2 regions of the Lysinibacillus phoenicis genome follow, and region 1 is predicted to be linked to the other one. Evidence: a T-box and tRNA genes for the amino acid it is inferred to sense, from the RefSeq annotation. Region 1 holds a T-box; the other holds one or more tRNA genes.
The links. A T-box is a leader RNA that pairs with one kind of tRNA and senses whether it is charged. The one in region 1 lies ahead of argS (arginine--tRNA ligase), so its partner is inferred to be a tRNA-Arg.
Positions count from the first base shown of each region.

Region 1 (11,914 bases):
AAGATATCGACTAAAATAATGCTGACTGTTATCAGGTGAACTTAGGTTTCTAATCACCACATGTGTATGTACATAACCCCGTTTGGAATGCCAGCTGATCGTTCCCTTCGATCATTCATACTATTTTTATGCGATTACTACAATTGTCCAATTGGTTGACAAAAAGCATCCAATCCTCATTAATCATTGTATTCATTGATATTAGTAAATCAATTCACATAGAAAAGTTCCGTAGATTAGGTGTGTTTTAATGTACGGTTAAGAGGCTTACATTTGTAGGCAAATGTAGAAATTAGGACATTCAGCTCTTTCAAGAGGTGGAAATGATGATAAAATAAACATGTTTATGGAAAAATTAACTATTGGAGGTACTTTATGGGTAAGGGCTTATTATGGACAGCCACTTGTGTAATAGTAGTTTTACTAGGGTTTGGAAGCTACTATTTTATTAAAGAAATAACAAACTCTATGGCATACAATAAATTAGTGGATGAGTATAAAAAGCCAGAACCAATAAACAATATAGAGGCAGACTATGATGTGATCGTTATTGGTGGAGAACCTGAGGGGGTAGCAGCTGCAGTAGCTGCGGCTCGTAATGGCGCGAAAACATTATTGGTAGAAAAACGACAAGAGCTTGGTGGTTTATTTACATACGGAATGCTGAATTTCCTCGATATCCCTCGTGATGGCCACAATAACTCGATCAGTAAAGGTATTTTCAAAGAATGGCATGAGCTTGTCAAAGGGAATGACGCTTTTGGCATTGTCGGTGCGAAGGCAGCCTTTAAAAAACTAATTGATGAAGAGCCAAATTTAACCTTATCAGTGCAAACCGAGGTATTGAAAGCGAATGTGAATCAACAGCAAGTAACCTCAGTCGAATTAAAAAATGCGTACGGTACATATGTTGTGACGGGGAAATCTTTTATAGATGCCACACAAGATGCTGATTTTGCTGCAATGTCGAATGTTCCTTTCTTTGTAGGTGGAGAGGATATTGGCATAAAGGATAAACGCATGGCTGTGACTTTAATGCTGCATTTAAAAAATGTAGATTGGGATGAAGTGAAAAAAGCAGCGAAGTCTGACGTATTTGGCGGAGCCAACTTAAATCATACGGTTATGTGGGGCTTCACAAAGCTACATGATGAATACAAGCCTATACAAGAGGGCACGAGATTAAGAGGGTTAAATTTAGCGCGCGTCGATGATGAATATTTTATTAATGCCTTACAAATCTTTGGCATTGATGGCTTGAATGACAACTCCAAACAAGCGGCCATTGCGGCAGGTAAGAAAGAAACGTTACACATTCTCAAATATTTACAGGAAAATTTCCCTGGATTTGAAAAAGCGGAAATTGTCAGCTATCCAGAAGAGCTGTATGTGAGAGAAACAAGACATATTTGGGCCGAATATCAATTACCAATGGCAGATCTTTGGAAAAATAGTGATCAGTGGGATAGTATTGGAATTGCTTCATACCCAGTGGATGTGCAAGCACAGACACCTCATGACTATGGCTACGTCATTGCTGCACCAAAGCAGTATGCCATTCCTTTCCGTTCATTAGTACCGAAGGATATTGATGGCTTGCTAGTGGTTGGACGCTCAGCCGGTTATTCGTCACTGGCAGCTGGTAGTGCGCGTATTGTGCCTACCGGAATGGTAACAGGTGAAGCGGCTGGTACTGCGGCTGCACTAGCTTTGAAAGAGAATATCAGCTTTAGAGACATGAGCAAGGATAAAAAGCTTATTGCCTCTTTAAGAAAGCAGCTCGAAAAACAGGGAGCTTATGTTGATTCATTTTCTGTTGAGTATCCGTATCAAGGAAAATGGTATGATGAAGCCATTCAAACACTCATTAATTACGGTCTTGTAGTAGGTGGCTACGAAAATGATTTAAAAGTCGATAGTAAGGCAACAAAAATTAAGTTTGCTAAAATGCTAAAAGAGAGTATGCTCCGAGCTGGTGGAGAGAGTGCCACAGCTAAGAAGGATCAGCTCGAAATTGTCATTAATAAAGTTTATAATAATGGTGATGAAGCCATTATGAGAGATGAAATGGCACAATATTTGGTTGACGTTCTTTTAGGCAAATCCGATGCTACTAGCTGGGATACGTTGATTGAAAAAGGAATCGTCACGGAAAAAGTGGCGAAGAAGCTCAAAGAGAATAAGAATTTAAAATTAAAAGAGATGTACGCCATCATGGCCGATGTCATTCACTATGTAGAAAAAGAACGTTCCTCCTGATGAGGAGCGTTTTTTTCTAAAGGAAAATGAAAATCATATTGACGACAACTAGAAAGTCCTGTAATATATGTCAAAATCATAAAAAATTCGATGAAAAAGAGAGTAGTTGATGGGACAGCTGGCAAGCGAGTTAGGGATGGTGTGAGCCTAATACAGAAACCATGAATGAAGCGCACTTTGGAGAAGATTCTCGAACTAGTAGTAGAGAATAGCGGGGCGTCACCTCGTTAACAACGGAAAGTGGTCATAACAATGGCAACTAGAGTGGTACCACGGGATTACTATGCTCTCGTCTCTAATTTATAGAGACGGGGGCTTTTTTATTTGAACAGGAGGATGGGAAAATGAATAAACAAATTGCTAAAAGTATTGCAGAAGTTTTTAATCAACAGTTATCGGTGGATGAGATTGAACATTTATTAGAAAAACCAAGAACTTTAGAGCTTGGGGATGTGGCATTTCCGTGCTTTACGTTAGCTAAAACATGGAAGAAATCACCGCAAAGTATTGCCGCAGATATAGCGAATCAGTTAAAAAGTGATGACATCCAGCGTGTGGAGGCTGTGGGTGGCTATGTCAATATTTTTTTGAATCAACAGCAAGTGACGCAGCATGTGTTAAGCAATATCCTACACGAGAAACATTTATATGGCACCAATCAAACTGCCATGGGACGCGTCGTGTTAGATTTTTCATCGCCCAATATTGCGAAGCCTTTCTCCATGGGACATTTACGTTCAACGGTCATCGGCAATGCATTAGCTAATATTGCTACGAAAAATGGCTATCAAGCGATTCGTATCAATCATCTAGGTGACTGGGGCACCCAATTTGGTAAACTCATCGTGGCTTATCATTATTGGGGTGACAAACAGGCCATTACAGCATCACCGATTGAGGAGTTATTAAAGATTTATGTGAAGTTTCATGAAAAAGCAGAGCAAGATCCAACACTAAACGAACAGGCACGTGCAGCCTTTAAAGCGTTAGAAGACGGCGATGAAGAGGCACTCGCATTATGGCAGTGGTTCAGAGATGTCTCCTTAGTAGAGTTTCAGACAATCTATCAGCTACTCGGCATTGATTTTGATGCCTTTACGGGAGAGGCCTTTTACAATGATAAAATGACAGCCGTTGTGGCAGAGCTAAAAGATAAAGAACTCTTAGTAGAATCAGACGGGGCATATGTAGTTGAGTTAGACAATATGCCACCGTGCTTAATTACAAAAACGGATGGAGCTACGCTTTATGCAACGCGTGACTTAGCTGCAGCCTTCTATCGTCAACAGCACTACCAGCCAGAAAAGATTTTCTACGTGGTCGGTAATGAGCAATCACTACACTTTAAACAACTATTTCAAGTCATCGACAAAATGGGCTATGCTTGGGCAAACCATCTACACCACGTACCATTTGGGATGATGCTTAAGGATGGTAAAAAAATGTCTACACGTAAAGGCAAAGTGGTGTTGCTTGCTGATGTGCTCAAAGAGGCTATTGCAACGGCCAAGCACAATATTGAAGAAAAGAACCCTCATTTACCAAATAAAGAACAAGTAGCACAGCAAGTAGGGGTAGGTGCGGTCATTTTCAATGATTTAAAATATCATCGCCAAAATGATATTGAATTCTCAATCGAACAAATGATGAATTTTGAAGGAGAAACAGGGCCATATGTGCAATACACCTATGCACGTCTGTGTTCCATTTTAGAAAAAGTCGAGGTACCATCACATGACGTGACTCTCGAAGTATTAGGTGAGCAGGCTTGGCCGATTATTTTATTATTAGAACAATTTCCTAACGTGGTGGTCACAGCTTTTGAACAGGCAGATCCGTCGCTAATAGCAAAGTTCGCGTTACAGCTTGCACGTTTATTGAATAAATATTATGCACAACATAAAATATTAGCCGATGATGCACAACAAACATCACGTATAGCACTATGTTATTGTGTCGCAATCATCTTAAAAGAATCACTCACTTTATTGGGCATCGAGTCACCTGCAAATATGTGAGGTAGCACGATCATAGATTGTCTTGTCAAAGTCGCAGTAGAGAGGATATTGAACAAATGGTGAAAAAACAATGGACCGTTTCGCTCATACTGGTGGTAGTAAGTATATTTTTAATTGCGCTCAATATGAGACCAGCAGTAACAGCAATCGGACCACTATTTAACGTATTAGCATCAGCCTTGCATGTCTCCAATACGAGCATCAGTTTACTAACTTCAATTCCCGTTTTTTGTATGGGATTATTTGCTCCACTTGCTGTACCTCTTCAACGAAAGCTTGGGACGAAATCGTCTATCACACTGTTAGGCGTTATCCTTGTTGTAGCGAATGGATTGCGTTTTTTTAAAGAAAGCTATCAATTACTAGTGATCACCAGTTTTATGGCAGGTTTGGCTATCGCTATAATTGGTCCGATATTAAATGCGTATATTAAGAAAAAATTTCCGCAGCGTTTTACGGCAGTGATTGGTATCTATTCATTTGGCATTGGGGTAGGGGCTACCTTAAGTGCAGCGTTAACTGTTGCTTTTTATCATGCTTTTGCTAATAGTTGGACCATTGCACTTGGGCTATGGGTCATACTAGCTATTGTCGCAGTTGTCTTTTGGTTATTGGCCATTCCAACAGAGCAGCCAGAGTTTGGGCAAAACTTGGAAACGTCTGAACAGAGTCGGAATCCGTGGACATCTAGACGTGCCTGGGTGATTTTACTGTACTTTGGTTTACAAACGTCGCTGTTTTTCTCCATCATGTCTTGGCTCACACCTCTTCTGCAGGATAAAGGCTCGACACTAGAGTCAGCTAGTACAATGCTCACATGTATGTCAATTGTGCAAATGATTGGAAATATGGCTGTGCCAGTATTCATGGAAAAATGGCCAAATCGAATGGCTTGGATTCGAGCATTAGGCTTAGTAGGCGTCATTGGATTTACACTATTGTGGCTCACATCAGGGACCCTTTTATGGTTAGCTGTTTTATTGATTGGCATAGTCTTAAGTGGTCTATTTCCGATTGGCTTGTTGTTACCACTTGATGAGGCTCAAAACGATCAAGAGGCCAATAGCTGGTCCTCGATGGTGCTATCAGGTGGCTTTATGCTGAGTGCCATAATCCCAATCATGATTGGGGTTGGCTATGACATAACAGGCAACCATATGTGGACATATGTCATCTTTCTTGTGTTGATGGTAGGCATTATCGCAACGACAGAACTGTTAAAAAAATAAGAGGATATGCGTTAACGGTAAACCGTTCAGTTCAGTGGTAAAAAAGTTCAAAATAACATTGGATATTGCGACATATTTTACAATGAAATTATCACTACAATTAACATAGTAATTAGCATTGATTTTGACATAAAAAAGGACTTAGTTCACTTAATGAACTAAGTCCTTTTAAATTACATCGGCTATTTATAATGGAAAATAAGCCTCTGTTTGTTGAACAAGACGTTTTGTTTACCCTTCAACGATTGCAAGATACTTTTTGATTTCTCCCTCAGATTCAATAATTAAAATATCTTCTCTTTCTTTTGTAGAAAAAATCTTTGCACCAACAGGAAGTTTATTTGACATTTCATCTTTAAAATTCGTACCAGTATCATTTTTTGTTTTAATTTCACTGACTTGAACATCTTTTGTTAAAGATAATTTTTCTACCCAATCAATATTAGCCTTATAAATTACGCCCTTATATTGAAAGATATCAGCATTAGAATCCAAAGTTAATACTTCTTCGGCGTCGATACTATCATTCGTCACTGTTGTAGTTCCCCCTTGAATATTACAGCCTGTAATCATAAATAATGCTAATACAATTAAACCGTAGAAATATTTTTTTGATTTCATTTTAATCACCTCTATTACATAGACTTGAATTATCTGGAAAAGTTACAAATATTCCATAACACCAGTGAAATACAGGTGTCATTTGAAATTAAATAGTAACTGGACATTCATTCATCATTTATAGATAATATACTCCCAAGAATACACCTTAGAAGCCAAACAAAGTCGTTGTACAGGTGTTTCATCTTTTCCATTCGTTTTAAAATGCAGACAGAAGTTATAAAAATAGCCTGCTAATTACAATGAAATTAGCAGGCTATTTCTTTTTTTTTGAAAATTATTTTCCGATTCAGTTATCCTCCAATTCTCACAACAAATGTTATGTTTCATAAAAAATAATAGGTAGAATGAAATAAATAGAGACAAGTTGCTGCATTTTTCTAATATTGATATTTAAATAATAATATTATGTAAACTTGAAACATCACCATTCCTTGATTATGATAGACAATAGAGAATGATGAAAAGAAAGTTTTGGTGAAAGTATGTATAAAAAAGTGCTCGTGTTAGGAGCGACAGCTTTACTCATCACAGGCTGTGATAGTCAAATAGGAGCAGGCTGGTTTCAAAGTAAAAAGGCAGAAGTCCACAAAGAGAGATCGATTGTCGAGCAAGAAGAAAAAATTATTCCAGAAGTAAAAGTTATCGGAGAGCATGGTGTTGGGGCAGGCATTATAATTAAACAACAGGATGATCATCTGTTCATTTTAACGAGTGGAGCACTTGTCGCATCCAAACCAACGGCTCTTATCCAGTTCGGTCAAAATAAGTTAGTGGCAGCAGATGTTCATTTCATGTCAACAGCACATAATATGGCCCTTCTACAAGTTTCGTATCAAGCAAATGTCCAAGTGCCCAAAATCTATGAAGGGGAACTTAATCAGCTAGAAGTTTATGTCAATGGCATGCCCTATACCATTCAGAAATACCAAGATAAAGTAGCGGCTTATTTTATTCAAGCAGAAGAAGCCCTACCTTTAGGAAGCCCTGTTATGGAGGCAAACAACGGGGCTATTGTTGGACTTTATTTTAATCGTCAGCAACAAGGTGAGTCCCAACCATACATACTGCCAATAAAGGAAGTCCAGTCCTTTGTGGAGGAGTGGATTGAAGATGGCATGACACCTAGTGTTCGTTTATCCCAATCTAAAAACCTATATCCTTATATTGAACAGGGTGATAAGGAAGCAGTACAGCAAGCTATCGACCAATATGGCGAAAATATCTTTGCCTATAATACGGATGAAATTAAGCTATTTTTAGATACGTTCCATAAGTATTTAAAGGGGGCAGTGGCCATTCAGGATGCAAGTGTCATGGAACCAATCGTTGGATCAGAAGATTTACAAGAAACCCTTACAAGTATGGTTGCCTATTATGCCTCCAAACAGGCGAAGATCCATTTCTCTGATACGAGCATACAGGATATTCAAGTGGAAGAATCCCATCTCCTTGTGAGAGCCAAAACGGAATATATACTAACGAATGCTGCTGGGCAGGAAGCGCTTGCCCACTCCATCATGCTGTATGAATTAGAAAAAAATGACCAGGGCGAGTACAAGCTACTTCGTCTAACAACCGAGGAGTGAATTGTACATGGAGCAAGCAAGACAAATGCTACAGCATCATTTTGGCTATGACGCCTTTCGTCAAGGACAAGCCCAAATTATTGAACAAACATTACAAGGGCAATCAAGCCTATGCGTAATGCCAACAGGTGGAGGGAAGTCCATTTGCTATCAAATTCCTGCCTTAATGCTAGAGGGCTTAACCATTGTTATTTCGCCGCTTATTTCCTTGATGCAAGATCAGGTCGAGGCGTTACGTGCGGCGAACATTCCTGCTGCTTATATTAATAGTACATTGACAGCACAGGAAGTGGATGAAACGATGCAGCTAGCTAGTGCTGGGTATTTAAAACTTCTATATATTGCACCGGAGCGACTAGAAAGTACTACGTTTCTTCAAGCCCTGTCTTCATTAACTGTACCCCTAATCGCTGTAGATGAGGCTCATTGTATTTCCCAATGGGGTCATGATTTTCGACCAAGCTATCGATCTATTCAAAAGCTCTTTACTTTGTGGCCGCAAAAACCAACTGTTTTAGCGTTGACTGCCACGGCAACGCCAGCAGTCTGTGAGGATATTCGTCAATTATTATCGATTGACGAGCAGGCAACGGTTATCACAGGCTTTGCTCGTGATAATTTGGCTCTCACTGTGTTAATTGGAGAAAATAAGGAACGTTATATTAAAAATTACTTAATGAAAAATAAACAGGAAGTAGGTATTATTTACGCTGCTACTCGAAAAGCAGTAGATGCGATTTATGATATGTTAAGTCGCTCCGGGGAAGCAGTTGCCAAATATCATGCGGGCTTATCAGAGGAATTGCGAATGGCAGAGCAGGAGCGATTTTTAAAGGATGAGGCACGTATTATGGTAGCCACCAATGCTTTTGGCATGGGGATTGATAAAAGTAATGTGCGCTTTGTCTTGCATTATCAAATGCCTCGCAATATGGAGAGCTATTATCAAGAAGCGGGTCGAGCTGGGCGAGATGGTCTACCAAGTGCCTGTCTCTTACTATATGCCTCTGGCGACGTTCAAACACAGCGTTTTTTAATTGAACAAACACAGGATGAAGCACGTATCACTCAGGAGTTAGCAAAGCTCCAAACAATGGTCGACTATTGCCATACAGAGGGTTGCTTACAAAATGCCATTTTATCGTATTTTGGTGAGGAACAGGAAGAGCCTTGTGGACGCTGCAGTAATTGTAATGATGGACGCGCTGTGACAGATGTGACCGAGGATGCGCAGAAGGTGCTCGCTTGTGTCGTGCGTATGGGACAAAAATTCGGTAAGACGATGGTTGCCCAAGTGTTAATTGGCTCCAAAAATCAAAAAATCGCTGAATTTGGTTTTGCTCGATTATCGACCTACGGCATTTTAAAAGGACAGTATTCCTCTAAGGATGTCTCCAACTTTATTGAGTTTTTAATTGCAGAAGGTTTATTGGCCGTGAAGCATGGGACATTCCCAACCATTTATGTATCAGCAGAGGGCAAGGAAGTACTACTTGGCAATCGTCAGGTTATGCGTAAGGAAGCTGTCACAGTGAAGAAGCTGGTGGACAATGATCCATTATTTGAACATTTACGGGTGTTACGAAAAGAGATTGCGGATGAAGAAAAGGTACCACCATTTGTTGTATTCTCCGATAAAACATTGCGTGATCTATGTGATAAAAGACCAGCTGTACTGGAGGATTTACGACAGGTAAGCGGTATTGGTGAGGTGAAATTTGACAAATACGGTAAGCGCTTTTTTGAGGCTCTGCAATCGTTTGTAGAAGCCTCATCATAAGAATTTACAGCTGTTTTCGTACAAAAGGTGTCTCCAACATGTGAGACACCTTTTATTATTGCTTATTTTTCCCAATGTTTTGTAATGAATTCATCTCGGCCAGAAATGGCACGATCTTGCTGATAGTGTTCTGCCTCTTTTTTATAATAGTCTTGGTGATAATCTTCTGCTGGATAGAAGCGTTCAGCATCGCGAATTTTGGTTACAATAGGTTTATCAAAGCGCCCACTGTTGGCAAGCTTTTCTTTGGAAGCCAAAGCGATTTGCTTTTGCTCATCTGTATAGGTAAAGATGGCTGTTGTATAGGATTCTCCACGATCATGGAACTGGCCAAAAGCATCTGTTGGGTCAATTTGCATCCAATAAATCTCAAGAAGCTGTTCATAACTAAAAATAGTAGGATCGAATTCAATTTCGACTACTTCCAAATGACCTGAAGTCCCTTTCTTGACATCTTCATAGGTTGGATTTTCTAAATGGCCGCCCATGTAGCCAGAAGTGACTTTATGTATACCGTCCCACTCGACGAATGGCTTCACCATGCACCAAAAACATCCGCCAGCAAATGTAGCTTTTTCTATCATATTGCATCATCCTTTCTTTTGTGAAATTATTATAGCATTGTTTTGCTCCAAACTGGGTAAATGGGTGTAAAATAACGAGTAGATAGAAAAACATGGAATCGATACTGTCAAAATGAAACTTTCTAGCTAATCAATCGTTACATTAACTATATCAAAATAGAGGAGTTAGTTGTTATGGAAGAGCAAGATTATACGAGACGCTCACAACGTCCGAAAAAACGGAGACTACGTAAAGGGAGAGCTTTTTTTACATTAGTACTACTCTGTATCATTGTCATCGCAGGTTACTCTATTATGCAATATCGTAGTGGGCTTGAACTGGCTAATGATACGAATGTAGCGCAGGAAGACTTTTCTGGTGATACGATCAAAGGGGATATCGAGAACTACTTGATTTTAGGTGTCGATACACGAGGTGAGGAAAAATCACGTACAGATACGATGATGGTATTATCGTGGAATAAAGCAAATAATGATTTAAAACTCGTATCCTTTATGCGGGATATTTATGCTGATATCCCAGGCTATCAATCCTACAAGTTGAATACAGCTTACTATTTAGATGGCGTCCAACTATTGAAGGATACATTGACGAATATGTTTGGCTTGCCGATTCATCATTATGCATTAATTGATTTTAAGAACTTTGAATCATTAGTTGATATTTTGGCGCCGAATGGTGTGGAAATGGAAGTAGAAAAGGATATGTCTGAGAATATTGGGGTAGAGTTAAAGCAAGGTGTCCATCGCCTAAATGGACAAGAGCTACTAGGCTATGCTCGTTTCCGCCATGATGCTGAAGGTGACTTCGGTCGTGTCGCACGTCAGCAAAAAGTCATTGAAGCTTTAAAAAATGAGCTATTAACACCTAAAAATGTTTTACATTTACCAAAATTTGTAGGAGCAGCTCAAGGGTACGTGACAACGGACTATTCATCAGCTGAGGAAATGCAACAAGTGCTTAAATTGCTATCTAAGGGCAAAGTAAACATTGAAAAAGCTACGATTCCTATTGAAGGAAGCTATCAATTCCAAAACTTTAGCCATGCGGGTGATTCTATTGTCATCGATGTAGAGCAAAATAAAGCCTTTTTAAGTGAATTTCTTGGCATTTCACTGGAGTGATATTTCGCAAAAACCAACATTATCCTGTAATATAAAGGTAGAGATTTGGATTGGGGTGGATATATGGAAAAAGACAGACCAAAAGAGCGTTCAAACCTGCTAGCAACCAAGTTTATACGTTTTTTAGGTGGTAGAAACCTATTATTTACACTAGTTATTTTATTATTAGTTGCATGTGTTATTTTTATGTTTAATCAAGTTTCCTTTATCTTTACCCCGCTACAAGTATTATTTGAAGTAGTGATTTTACCAGGGGTACTAGCCGTCATTGGCTACTATTTATTGCGGCCATTACTGGCGTTACTCGTTAGATGGCGCATCCCAAGAATTTGGGGTATTTTACTACTCTATATAGCGGTAATTGGTGTGATAACACTTCTTGTTGTGTTGGTTTATCCGTTTTTACGTGATCAATTTACCAATTTAGCACAGGAATTCCCTGAATACTTTATGACATTCACACAAAATATTGTTGGATTCCTAAATAATTCTCGTTTTAATGAGTATTTAGCGACACTTAATTTTGATTACAATGAAGTGGTGAAAAATTTCACAACCGATATGGTGAAAACGGTGAGGGAAACAGCTACCAATGTAGCGCAGGGTGTTGCTACTGGTATTACGGGCTTCCTATCAACATTAACAGGCATTGTCCTATCCCTTGTGACAGTACCGTTTATTTTATTTTACCTACTAAAAGAGGGCGAAA
Region 1 is NZ_JBDFMP010000002.1:535,125-547,038, reverse strand. Features, by position in the region: gene ABC382_RS03930 (FAD-dependent oxidoreductase) at 376-2,259, shown strand; T-box leader at 2,341-2,559, shown strand; gene argS (arginine--tRNA ligase) at 2,604-4,277, shown strand; gene ABC382_RS03920 (MFS transporter) at 4,334-5,506, shown strand; gene ABC382_RS03915 (hypothetical protein) at 5,738-6,127, opposite strand; gene ABC382_RS03910 (TcaA NTF2-like domain-containing protein) at 6,613-7,716, shown strand; gene recQ (DNA helicase RecQ) at 7,724-9,496, shown strand; gene msrA (peptide-methionine (S)-S-oxide reductase MsrA) at 9,559-10,080, opposite strand; gene ABC382_RS03895 (LCP family protein) at 10,255-11,205, shown strand; gene ABC382_RS03890 (AI-2E family transporter) at 11,269-11,914, shown strand, end outside.

Region 2 (11,914 bases), 2.7 Mb from region 1:
ACTTATAAAAAGCTTTTACAGCGATTAGACATCTTTCTAAGAGAATTTGATGAGCTATTTAGGACGTTAGATGTTATTTTTTATAAAATAACGGTAGGTTCGTCATGAGTCCTTCGCCGACTATAAAGCTTTAAGCCCCAATGTTGATACGCTATGAACTAGGTCCTCATGAAGTTTAACATTGACGCTTCCAGCATATTTGAAAAAGTCCACTTTGGAGGTGTATAACTGAATGAATATCCGATTGAACACAATAAAGCCCTTATGACTTTAACAATCATAAGGGCTATATATTTAATTATAAATGGCGGTCCCGACCGGGATCGAACCGGCGATCTCCTGCGTGACAGGCAGGCATGTTAACCGCTACACCACGGGACCTCTTTAAGACATTTATAAATATATCATAAAAAAATTAGATATGCAACAAATATTTTCATATTTTTTATTCAAAAATTATCTACGTATCTATTTTTTGTAGACTCTAAACATGATGCAAAATTTGCAGTATAGTTAACGTAAAGGGGGAAAATTATATGTCAAAATTAAACGAATTACGACAATCTTTACAAGGACAGGATATGGACGCAATTATTATTACAAACGCTCAGAATCGCCGTTATTTAACAGGGTTTACAGGCAGTGCAGGAACAGTTATCGTAACAAACACTCGCGCTCTCTTATTAGTAGACTTCCGCTATACACAACAGGCAAAGGATCAATGTAAAGCTTTTGAGGTTCTAGAAATTGATCGCAACCGTTTATATGAAACCATTCAGGAAATTTTTGAACAGGATTCAATTAAAACAGCAGGTTTTGAGCAACATCATGTTACATATCATAGTTATCAATTAATGAATAATAAATTGACAGCCACATTGAAGCCATTGTCTACTATTGTAGAAGATTTACGAAAGATTAAAACACCCGAAGAAATTGAAATAATAAAAAAAGCAGCATGGATTTCGGATGAGGCATTTAAATATATTTTAACTATCATTGAACCAGGCATTTCTGAACTTGATATTGCCCATGCATTAGAATCTCATATGCGAAAAAATGGTGCCACTGGGGCAGCCTTTGACATGATTATCGCTTCAGGTTATCGTTCAGCATTACCGCATGGTGTAGCGTCCTCTAAAGTAGTTGAGCAAGGTGATATGCTGATAATGGATTTTGGCGCTTATTTTCAAGGCTATCGTTCGGATATGACTAGAACGATTGCAATTGGGGAGCCATCAGACCACTTAAAGGAAGTATACCAAATCGTTTATGACTCTCTCCAACATGCCCTTTCCAAAATGAGAGCAGGTATTACAGGACGAGAGGCAGATAGCTATACTCGTGACTATATTACAGCAAAAGGTTATGGACATAATTATGGACATGGTGCAGGACATGGTATAGGATTAGATATCCATGAAAATATATTTATGTCTACGGTCTGTGAAGATATTCTAGAAGAGAATATGGTATTAACAGTTGAACCAGGTATTTATATACCCAATATAGGCGGCGTACGTATCGAGGATGACGTTATCATTAAGAAAGACGGTGTGGAAGTACTTACCCACTCTCCAAAGGAACTCATTATTTTATAAATAAACAATAACATCAAAGAATAATTACAAATGTAATTATTCTTTGATTTTTTAAATAAAAAAACAGCCAGCTCACAGCTGACTGCTTTCTTGCCTAGCGACGTCCTACTCTCACAGGGGGAAGCCCCCAACTACCATCGGCGCTAAAGAGCTTAACTTCCGTGTTCGGTATGGGAACGGGTGTGACCTCTTTGCCATCATCACTAGACTATGTTCGACCTTCAATACACGGCGTATTACTGCGTCAGCTGCTCTCGCTCAATCAGTCACGTACAGAAGTACGCTCCCTCAATCACTCGGTTGCTTCCTTGTTCTACTTGTGTCTTGAAGCTCTCTTTTTTGAAAGATTATTCTTTCAAAACTGGATAAACGGCGCATTGAATGCTTCAAACAATTTGGTTAAGTCCTCGATCGATTAGTATTCGTCAGCTCCATGTGTCACCACACTTCCACCTCGAACCTATCTACCTCATCGTCTTTGAGGGATCTTACTTACTTGCGTAATGGGAAATCTCATCTTGAGGGGGGCTTCATGCTTAGATGCTTTCAGCACTTATCCCGTCCACACATAGCTACCCAGCGATGCCTTTGGCAAGACAACTGGTACACCAGCGGTGTGTCCATCCCGGTCCTCTCGTACTAAGGACAGCTCCTCTCAAATTTCCTACGCCCACGACGGATAGGGACCGAACTGTCTCACGACGTTCTGAACCCAGCTCGCGTACCGCTTTAATGGGCGAACAGCCCAACCCTTGGGACCGACTACAGCCCCAGGATGCGATGAGCCGACATCGAGGTGCCAAACCTCCCCGTCGATGTGGACTCTTGGGGGAGATAAGCCTGTTATCCCCGGGGTAGCTTTTATCCGTTGAGCGATGGCCCTTCCATGCGGAACCACCGGATCACTAAGCCCGTCTTTCGACCCTGCTCGACTTGTAGGTCTCGCAGTCAAGCTCCCTTGTGCCTTTACACTCTACGAATGATTTCCAACCATTCTGAGGGAACCTTTGGGCGCCTCCGTTACCTTTTAGGAGGCGACCGCCCCAGTCAAACTGTCCGCCTGACACTGTCTCCTGCCCCGCTAAGGGGCATGGGTTAGAATTTCAATACAACCAGGGTAGTATCCCACCGACGCCTCCTTCGAAGCTGGCGCTCCGAGATCTCTGGCTCCTACCTATCCTGTACAAGTTGTACCAAAATTCAATATCAGGCTACAGTAAAGCTCCACGGGGTCTTTCCGTCCTGTCGCGGGTAACCTGCATCTTCACAGGTACTATAATTTCACCGAGTCTCTCGTTGAGACAGTGCCCAGATCGTTACGCCTTTCGTGCGGGTCGGAACTTACCCGACAAGGAATTTCGCTACCTTAGGACCGTTATAGTTACGGCCGCCGTTTACTGGGGCTTCAATTCGCAGCTTCGCTTGCGCTAACCACTCCTCTTAACCTTCCAGCACCGGGCAGGCGTCAGCCCCTATACGTCACCTTACGGTTTTGCAGAGACCTGTGTTTTTGCTAAACAGTCGCCTGGGCCTATTCACTGCGGCTCTCATGCGCTTGCACGCTCAAGAGCACCCCTTCTCCCGAAGTTACGGGGTCATTTTGCCGAGTTCCTTAACGAGAGTTCTCTCGCACACCTTAGGATTCTCTCCTCGACTACCTGTGTCGGTTTGCGGTACGGGCACCTCTCACCTCGATAGAGGCTTTTCTTGGCAGTGTGAAATCAGGAACTTCGTCCATACGGACTCGCCATCACAGCTCAACGTTACAGTGTGCGGATTTGCCTACACACACGCCTTACTGCTTGGACGCGCATAACCAACAGCGCGCTTACCCTATCCTACTGCGTCCCCCCATTTCTCAAACGGTGAGGAGGTGGTACAGGAATATCAACCTGTTGTCCATCGCCTACGCCTGTCGGCCTCGGCTTAGGTCCCGACTAACCCTGAGCGGACGAGCCTTCCTCAGGAAACCTTAGTCATACGGTGGACGGGATTCTCACCCGTCTTTCGCTACTCATACCGGCATTCTCACTTCTAAGCGCTCCACCAGTCCTTCCGGTCTGACTTCAACGCACTTAGAACGCTCTCCTACCACTGACATCGTAGATGTCAATCCACAGCTTCGGTGAATCGTTTAGCCCCGATACATTTTCGGCGCAGCGTCACTCGACCAGTGAGCTATTACGCACTCTTTAAATGATGGCTGCTTCTAAGCCAACATCCTGGTTGTCTGTGCAACGCCACATCCTTTTCCACTTAACGATTACTTTGGGACCTTAGCTGGTGGTCTGGGCTGTTTCCCTTTTGACTACGGATCTTATCACTCGCAGTCTGACTCCCGTGTATAAATATCTGGCATTCGGAGTTTGTCTGAATTCGGTAAACCGGGATGGCCCCCTAGTCCAAACAGTGCTCTACCTCCAGTATTCTCATCACGAGGCTAGCCCTAAAGCTATTTCGGAGAGAACCAGCTATCTCCAAGTTCGATTGGAATTTCTCCGCTACCCACACCTCATCCCCGCACTTTTCAACGTGCGTGGGTTCGGGCCTCCAGTAAGTGTTACCTTACCTTCACCCTGGACATGGGTAGATCACCTGGTTTCGGGTCTACGACCACGTACTATTTCGCCCTATTCAGACTCGCTTTCGCTGCGGCTCCGCCTTCTAAAGCTTAACCTCGCACGTAATCGTAACTCGCCGGTTCATTCTACAAAAGGCACGCTATCACCCATTAACGGGCTCTAACTACTTGTAGGCACACGGTTTCAGGATCTCTTTCACTCCCCTTCCGGGGTGCTTTTCACCTTTCCCTCACGGTACTGGTTCACTATCGGTCACTAGGTAGTATTTAGCCTTGGGAGATGGTCCTCCCGGATTCCGACGGAATTTCACGTGTTCCGCCGTACTCAGGATCCACTCAGGAGAGAACGAACTTTCGACTACAGGGCTTTTACCTGCTCTGGCGGACCTTTCCAAGTCGCTTCATCTAACTCGCTCTTTTGTAACTCCGTATAGAGTGTCCTACAACCCCAAGAGGCAAGCCTCTTGGTTTGGGCTCTTCCCGTTTCGCTCGCCGCTACTCAGGGAATCGATTTTTCTTTCTCTTCCTCCAGGTACTTAGATGTTTCAGTTCCCTGGGTCTGCCTTCAAGACGCTATGTATTCACGTCAAGATACTACGCGATTAAACGTAGTGGGTTCCCCCATTCGGAAATCTCCGGATCAAAGCTCACTTACAGCTCCCCGAAGCATATCGGTGTTAGTGCCGTCCTTCTTCGGCTCCTAGTGCCAAGGCATTCGCCGTGCGCCCTTAATAACTTAACCTACAGCTTTCAATACACATCGCATTTCGTTGTCAGCTTCACTCGTTCAATCAGTCACGTACTGAAGTACGCTCCTTCATTTACTCGATTGCTTCCTAGAACTGCTTGTGTCTTGAAACCTTACTAATGTTATTAAGCCTATAAAAAAACTTAAAAAATAAATGTGTTTGTTACAATTTCAATGTCGTTTTATCCAGTTTTCAAAGAACAAGTTTTGAAGTATTTCATTCGGAAGAATGAACCTTCAAAACTGAACGCAAAACGTAATCTTACAAACCCTAGGTTTGTATTCCGAAATAATCCTTAGAAAGGAGGTGATCCAGCCGCACCTTCCGATACGGCTACCTTGTTACGACTTCACCCCAATCATCTATCCCACCTTCGGCGGCTGGCTCCAAAAGGTTACCTCACCGACTTCGGGTGTTACAAACTCTCGTGGTGTGACGGGCGGTGTGTACAAGGCCCGGGAACGTATTCACCGCGGCATGCTGATCCGCGATTACTAGCGATTCCGGCTTCATGTAGGCGAGTTGCAGCCTACAATCCGAACTGAGAACGACTTTATCGGATTAGCTCCCTCTCGCGAGTTGGCAACCGTTTGTATCGTCCATTGTAGCACGTGTGTAGCCCAGGTCATAAGGGGCATGATGATTTGACGTCATCCCCACCTTCCTCCGGTTTGTCACCGGCAGTCACCTTAGAGTGCCCAACTAAATGATGGCAACTAAGATCAAGGGTTGCGCTCGTTGCGGGACTTAACCCAACATCTCACGACACGAGCTGACGACAACCATGCACCACCTGTCACCGTTGCCCCCGAAGGGGAAACTATATCTCTACAGTGGTCAACGGGATGTCAAGACCTGGTAAGGTTCTTCGCGTTGCTTCGAATTAAACCACATGCTCCACCGCTTGTGCGGGCCCCCGTCAATTCCTTTGAGTTTCAGTCTTGCGACCGTACTCCCCAGGCGGAGTGCTTAATGCGTTAGCTGCAGCACTAAGGGGCGGAAACCCCCTAACACTTAGCACTCATCGTTTACGGCGTGGACTACCAGGGTATCTAATCCTGTTTGCTCCCCACGCTTTCGCGCCTCAGCGTCAGTTACAGACCAGAAAGTCGCCTTCGCCACTGGTGTTCCTCCAAATCTCTACGCATTTCACCGCTACACTTGGAATTCCACTTTCCTCTTCTGCACTCAAGTCCCCCAGTTTCCAATGACCCTCCACGGTTGAGCCGTGGGCTTTCACATCAGACTTAAAGGACCGCCTGCGCGCGCTTTACGCCCAATAATTCCGGACAACGCTTGCCACCTACGTATTACCGCGGCTGCTGGCACGTAGTTAGCCGTGGCTTTCTAATAAGGTACCGTCAAGGTACAGCCAGTTACTACTGTACTTGTTCTTCCCTTACAACAGAGTTTTACGATCCGAAAACCTTCTTCACTCACGCGGCGTTGCTCCATCAGGCTTTCGCCCATTGTGGAAGATTCCCTACTGCTGCCTCCCGTAGGAGTCTGGGCCGTGTCTCAGTCCCAGTGTGGCCGATCACCCTCTCAGGTCGGCTACGCATCGTCGCCTTGGTGAGCCGTTACCTCACCAACTAGCTAATGCGCCGCGGGCCCATCTTATAGCGACAGCCGAAACCGTCTTTCAGTGTTCCACCATGAGGTGGAACAGATTATTCGGTATTAGCCCCGGTTTCCCGGAGTTATCCCAAACTATAAGGTAGGTTGCCCACGTGTTACTCACCCGTCCGCCGCTAACGTCAAAGGAGCAAGCTCCTTCTCTGTTCGCTCGACTTGCATGTATTAGGCACGCCGCCAGCGTTCGTCCTGAGCCAGGATCAAACTCTCCATAAAAGAAATTTGATTAGCTCAAATTGTTTTGCTGGCATCAATTTTGATGTCCAAAATTTTGTTTTGTTCACTAGCCGAAACTAGTTACTTAAAACTTTATTGATTACGTTTTGCTTGTTCAGTTTTCAAGGTTCATAACGTCGTCTTTCAGACAACTTCTTTATGTTATCACACAACCATTTGGTTGTCAACACTTTTTTTGGAGCGGGTGATGAGAATCGAACTCACGACATCAGCTTGGAAGGCTGAGGTTTTACCATTAAACTACACCCGCGTATTTATTGTTTAAAATTGGCGCGCCCGGCAGGAGTCGAACCCACAACCTTCTGATCCGTAGTCAGACGCTCTATCCAATTGAGCTACGGGCGCATATAAAATTAAATGACTTGGTGCGGCCGAGAGGACTTGAACCTCCACGGGGTTGCCCCCACTAGGCCCTCAACCTAGCGCGTCTGCCGTTCCGCCACGACCGCATTCGATTAGTAACTTTCTCATTATACTACGATAACCAAAAAAGTCAACCTTTTTTCTTAAAATAAGATGAGCCATGAAGGACTCGAACCTTCGACCCTCTGATTAAAAGTCAGATGCTCTACCAACTGAGCTAATGGCTCAAATTAAGAAATGAATGGCTGGGGTACTAGGATTCGAACCTAGGCATGACGGAATCAAAATCCGTTGCCTTACCGCTTGGCTATACCCCAATAAGTGGCGGTCCCGACCGGGATCGAACCGGCGATCTCCTGCGTGACAGGCAGGCATGTTAACCGCTACACCACGGGACCAAATTATTGTAATTTAAAATATAAAGAAAATGACCCCTACGGGATTCGAACCCGTGTTACCGCCGTGAAAGGGCGGTGTCTTAACCACTTGACCAAGGGGCCATGGCTCCGAAGGCAGGACTCGAACCTGCGACAACCTGATTAACAGTCAGGTGCTACTACCAACTGAGCTACTTCGGAATAATCATGTAATGTTGTCGTCGTTATCTTGTCGACTTTTACTATTATAGGGACAACTTAATAAAACGTCAACTGTTTTTTTATTTTTTTACTCTAATAGTTTTAATCTCCCCAAACACTTGCTACAACAATACTTTTCAACATTCATTTTTATTTTTCGAACATATAATTGTTGGCAATTGACACAAGTATAAGTATAACGACGACTATATTTGGTAGTTGATGCTTTAGGAGGTTGTAAAACTGAGCAAAATCGAGGTGCATTTACTTTTTTTAATAATGCCCGAAAGTCTTGATCTCGATGTTGATACCCTTTACCTTCTATATGTAAATGATAATGACATAGTTCATGCAGGACTATACCTTCAATTTCCTTAACGCCATATAGCTCAAAGGCTTTAGGATTAATTTCTATATTATGGGATTGTAAAAGATACCGCCCTCCTGTTGAACGTAATCTAGCGTTAAAGTAGGCTTGATGTTGAAATGGCTTTTGAAAACTTTCCAAGGATAAGCGACGAACAAGCTGTTGTAATTCCTCATTGTTCATAATGATCACCTCTAACAACAAGAATACCACACTGCGTAGTATAGACAGTGTGGTAAAAATTTATTACTTATTCTAATGTTTGATTTTTAGGCGGAAGCATTGTTAAAGAAATACGCCCTTTATTTACGTCTATTTGTTCAACCCAAACAGTGACAATATCACCTAAAGCTACAACTTCTAATGGATGTTTAATGCGCTTAGTTTGTAGTTTAGAAATATGCACAAGTCCGTCTTGTTTCACTCCAATATCAACAAATGCACCGAAATCTACTACATTTCGAACTGTCCCTTGGAGCTCCATCCCTATTTTTAAATCTTCCATTTTCAACACATCGGTTTTCAGCAATGGTTGTGGGAAGGCATCACGTGGGTCTCGGCTTGGTTTCATTAAAGTATCCACGATATCTTGAATGGTCACAACGCCTATGCCAAGAACTTCACTTAACTTGTCAATATCTAAAGCTGCAATTGCTGCTTCTGCCTTGGATGTTCCGAGCTCTTTTTTATCTATTTGTGCCTCAGCTAAAATTTGCTCAGCAAGTTTGTAGCTCTCAGGGTGAATTCCCGTCGCATCAAATGGATTTTTTGCTTCAGGAACACGCAAGAATCCAATAGCTTGTTCATAAGTTTTAGCACCAAGCCTTGGAATCTTCTTTAATTGTGCTCGTGTAGTAAATTGACCATTTTCCTCTCGCATCTTCACGATATTCTCAGCAACTGTTTTCGATAAACCAGAAACATATTGTAAGAGTGATGAGGAAGCTGTGTTAACATCAACCCCCACTTGGTTAACAGCTGTTTCTACTATAAATGTTAGCGATTCATTTAATTTTTTTTGAGAAACATCGTGTTGATATTGACCTACCCCTACTGCTTTTGGTTCAATTTTCACCAACTCTGATAAAGGATCCTGCAAACGGCGTGCAATGGAAACAGCACTGCGTTGCTCAACCTGTAAATCAGGAAATTCTGCACGTGCAATATCAGACGCCGAGTAGACAGACGCTCCCGCTTCATTGACAATAACATAAGCCACATCGGTCGTAATTTCACTTAATACGTCCGCAATAAATTGTTCCGTTTCTCTGGATGCTGTTCCGTTACCGATTGCAATTATACTTATTGGATACTTAGCTAAAATACCTTTCACCGTAGCTTTAGATTTTGCCACATCGGGCTTAGGGGGATGTGGATAAATAGCTGTTACCTCTAGCATTTTCCCAGTTTCATCTACAACCGCTAGCTTACAGCCTGTGCGGTAAGCCGGGTCAACTCCCAATACATATTTCCCTTTCATTGGTGGTTGCAGTAATAAATTTCGTAAATTTTCAGAGAAGATGTGAATAGCTTGAGCCTCCGCTTTTTCTGTAAGCTCATTTCGTAATTCCCTTTCAATAGAAGGCTGAATTAAACGCTTGTATGAATCTTCTATAGCTAGTTTAACTTCTGCAATAGCAGGAGATGAACCAGTGGCAGGTATCCATTCCTTCCACATAATCATTAATACTCGATCCACTGGTACATGGATTGAAACCTTTAAAACTTCTTCTTTCTCTCCTCTGTTGATGGCTAAAATACGGTGTGGAACGATACGACTAACAGGCTCTTCGTACTCGTAATACATTTCAAAAACATTTTTTTCATCGATTTCAGCATTTTTTACAGTTGTTACAAGGACTCCATCTTTCCATGAGTACGCACGGATTTTCTCACGAATTGCAGCATCATCAGCAAAACGTTCTGCTAAAATATCTCGAGCTCCCATTAGAGCTTCCTCTGTATTGGCAACTTGTTCATTATCTACAAAATCAACAGCTAATTGCTCTAATGTATCATTACTAAATGCTAATAGAAGGTCTGCCAGTGGTTCTAAGCCTTTTTCTTTCGCAACAGTTGCCTTTGTACGTCGTTTTTGCTTATACGGTCTGTATAAATCCTCCACGCGCTGTAAGACTGTTGCTGAAAGAATCGCCTTTTCTAATTCGGGCGTAAGTTTATCCTGTTCCTGAATTAAACGGATAACCTCCTCTTTCCGTTGTTCAAGTTGCTGTATGTAGTGATAACGATCCTCTACAGCTTTAATCTGCACTTCATCGAGAGATCCTGTTACTTCTTTACGATAACGCGCAATAAATGGTACCGTGTTTCCCTCTTCTAATAATTTTATAACAGCATCTACTTGCCCTGGTTTGACCGCTACATCTTTTGCAATGAGCTGTAACATTTGTTTTTGTTCCACATCATCACTACCCTTTTTCTTTTCATTTTACCATTACACTTTACTAAAAATGCAAAAAAATAGTCTACTCATATCTGTTTGAGTAGACTATTTTTTTGCATATTAACAAACCGATAGATAGATTAGAGCGAAACACTGCCACTCGCTAGAATAGCCTCTTGTAATTTCTTTATTGCTTTTCTTTGTATTCTTGATACATGCATTTGAGAAATTCCTAATCGTTCTCCAGCTTCTTTTTGACTAAGTTGCTCTAAATATGTAAGCTGAATAATCTGTTTTTCTCTCTCATTCAACACAACTAGCGCATCAGCAACGATCATTCGTTTATCAGTTATTTCGTAGCCGTCATCTTCTCTACCCAAAATATCGAATAACGTGACTGTACTACCATCTGAATCTGACTCTATCGAATGATCCATAGAAAGAGCTTGATAACTACGGCTCATTTCCATAGCTTCTAAAACTTCTTCTTCAGCAACCTCTAAGCGTTCTGCAATATCTTTAATAGAAGGAGAGCGCTGTAGTTCAATTGTCAGCGCCTCCACCGTTGATTTGATTCTCGGTCCTAGTTCTTTTATTCGTCTAGGCACGTGAACATCCCATGTTTTATCACGTAAAAATCGCTTAATTTCCCCAACTATCGTTGGCACCGCAAATGCCTCAAAACTACGACCAACATTCGGATCAAAACGTCTGATTGCACCTAATAAACCCAGCATCCCTACTTGAACAATATCATCATAGTAAGATTTACCATTCGAATATTTACGTGCTATTGATTCAACTAGATATCGATAATGAATCACTAAGTTTGTTTGTGCTTCATCATCCTCCGTTGACTGGTACAATTCAATCCACTTTAGTACATCTTCCTTGGATGAAGATTTATGTAGTGATTCTTTCGACATTTTTTTCCACCTGCTCCCTAGTGACATACTTTGTCATAAAGACAGTTACGCCACCATCGTTATTGATCATCACCTCATCCATCAAAGTTTCCATTAAATAAAGTCCTAAACCACCTTCTCTAAGCCCCGCAATACTTTCTTCAGGATGATATGGTCCAATCTTAGACTTGATCTCTTCGAAATTAAAGCTATTGCCATAATCCGCAATCATCATTTCCATTTTATTGTCGTATAGCGCACATCCAATGACAATTTCGCCTTCTTCATCTTCTTTATAAGCATGGTGAACAACATTCGTTACAGCTTCACTTGCTGCAATTTTTAAGTCTTCGATATCATCATAATTAAAACCGATCCTACTAGCTAAGCCCGAGACAGTTAATCGAATGACACTGACAAATTGCGGTTTAGCAGGAACTCTAATTTCAATATAGTCAAATTCCTTCATTATCTTAATTCCACCTTTTTATCAG
Region 2 is NZ_JBDFMP010000002.1:3,276,348-3,288,261, reverse strand. Features, by position in the region: tRNA gene ABC382_RS17935 (tRNA-Asp) at 306-381, opposite strand; gene ABC382_RS17930 (M24 family metallopeptidase) at 537-1,601, shown strand; rRNA gene rrf (5S ribosomal RNA) at 1,694-1,809, opposite strand; rRNA gene ABC382_RS17920 (23S ribosomal RNA) at 1,997-4,924, opposite strand; rRNA gene ABC382_RS17915 (16S ribosomal RNA) at 5,231-6,782, opposite strand; tRNA gene ABC382_RS17910 (tRNA-Gly) at 6,980-7,053, opposite strand; tRNA gene ABC382_RS17905 (tRNA-Arg) at 7,072-7,148, opposite strand; tRNA gene ABC382_RS17900 (tRNA-Leu) at 7,167-7,252, opposite strand; tRNA gene ABC382_RS17895 (tRNA-Lys) at 7,321-7,393, opposite strand; tRNA gene ABC382_RS17890 (tRNA-Gln) at 7,409-7,483, opposite strand; tRNA gene ABC382_RS17885 (tRNA-Asp) at 7,489-7,564, opposite strand; tRNA gene ABC382_RS17880 (tRNA-Glu) at 7,595-7,666, opposite strand; tRNA gene ABC382_RS17875 (tRNA-Asn) at 7,668-7,744, opposite strand; gene ABC382_RS17870 (SprT family protein) at 7,833-8,294, opposite strand; gene ABC382_RS17865 (Tex family protein) at 8,362-10,533, opposite strand; gene sigB (RNA polymerase sigma factor SigB) at 10,656-11,441, opposite strand; gene rsbW (anti-sigma B factor RsbW) at 11,419-11,889, opposite strand; gene ABC382_RS17850 (STAS domain-containing protein) at 11,889-11,914, opposite strand, start outside.
Region 2: it encodes a tRNA-Arg, which carries the amino acid that the T-box ahead of argS (arginine--tRNA ligase) is inferred to sense. The anticodon was not compared.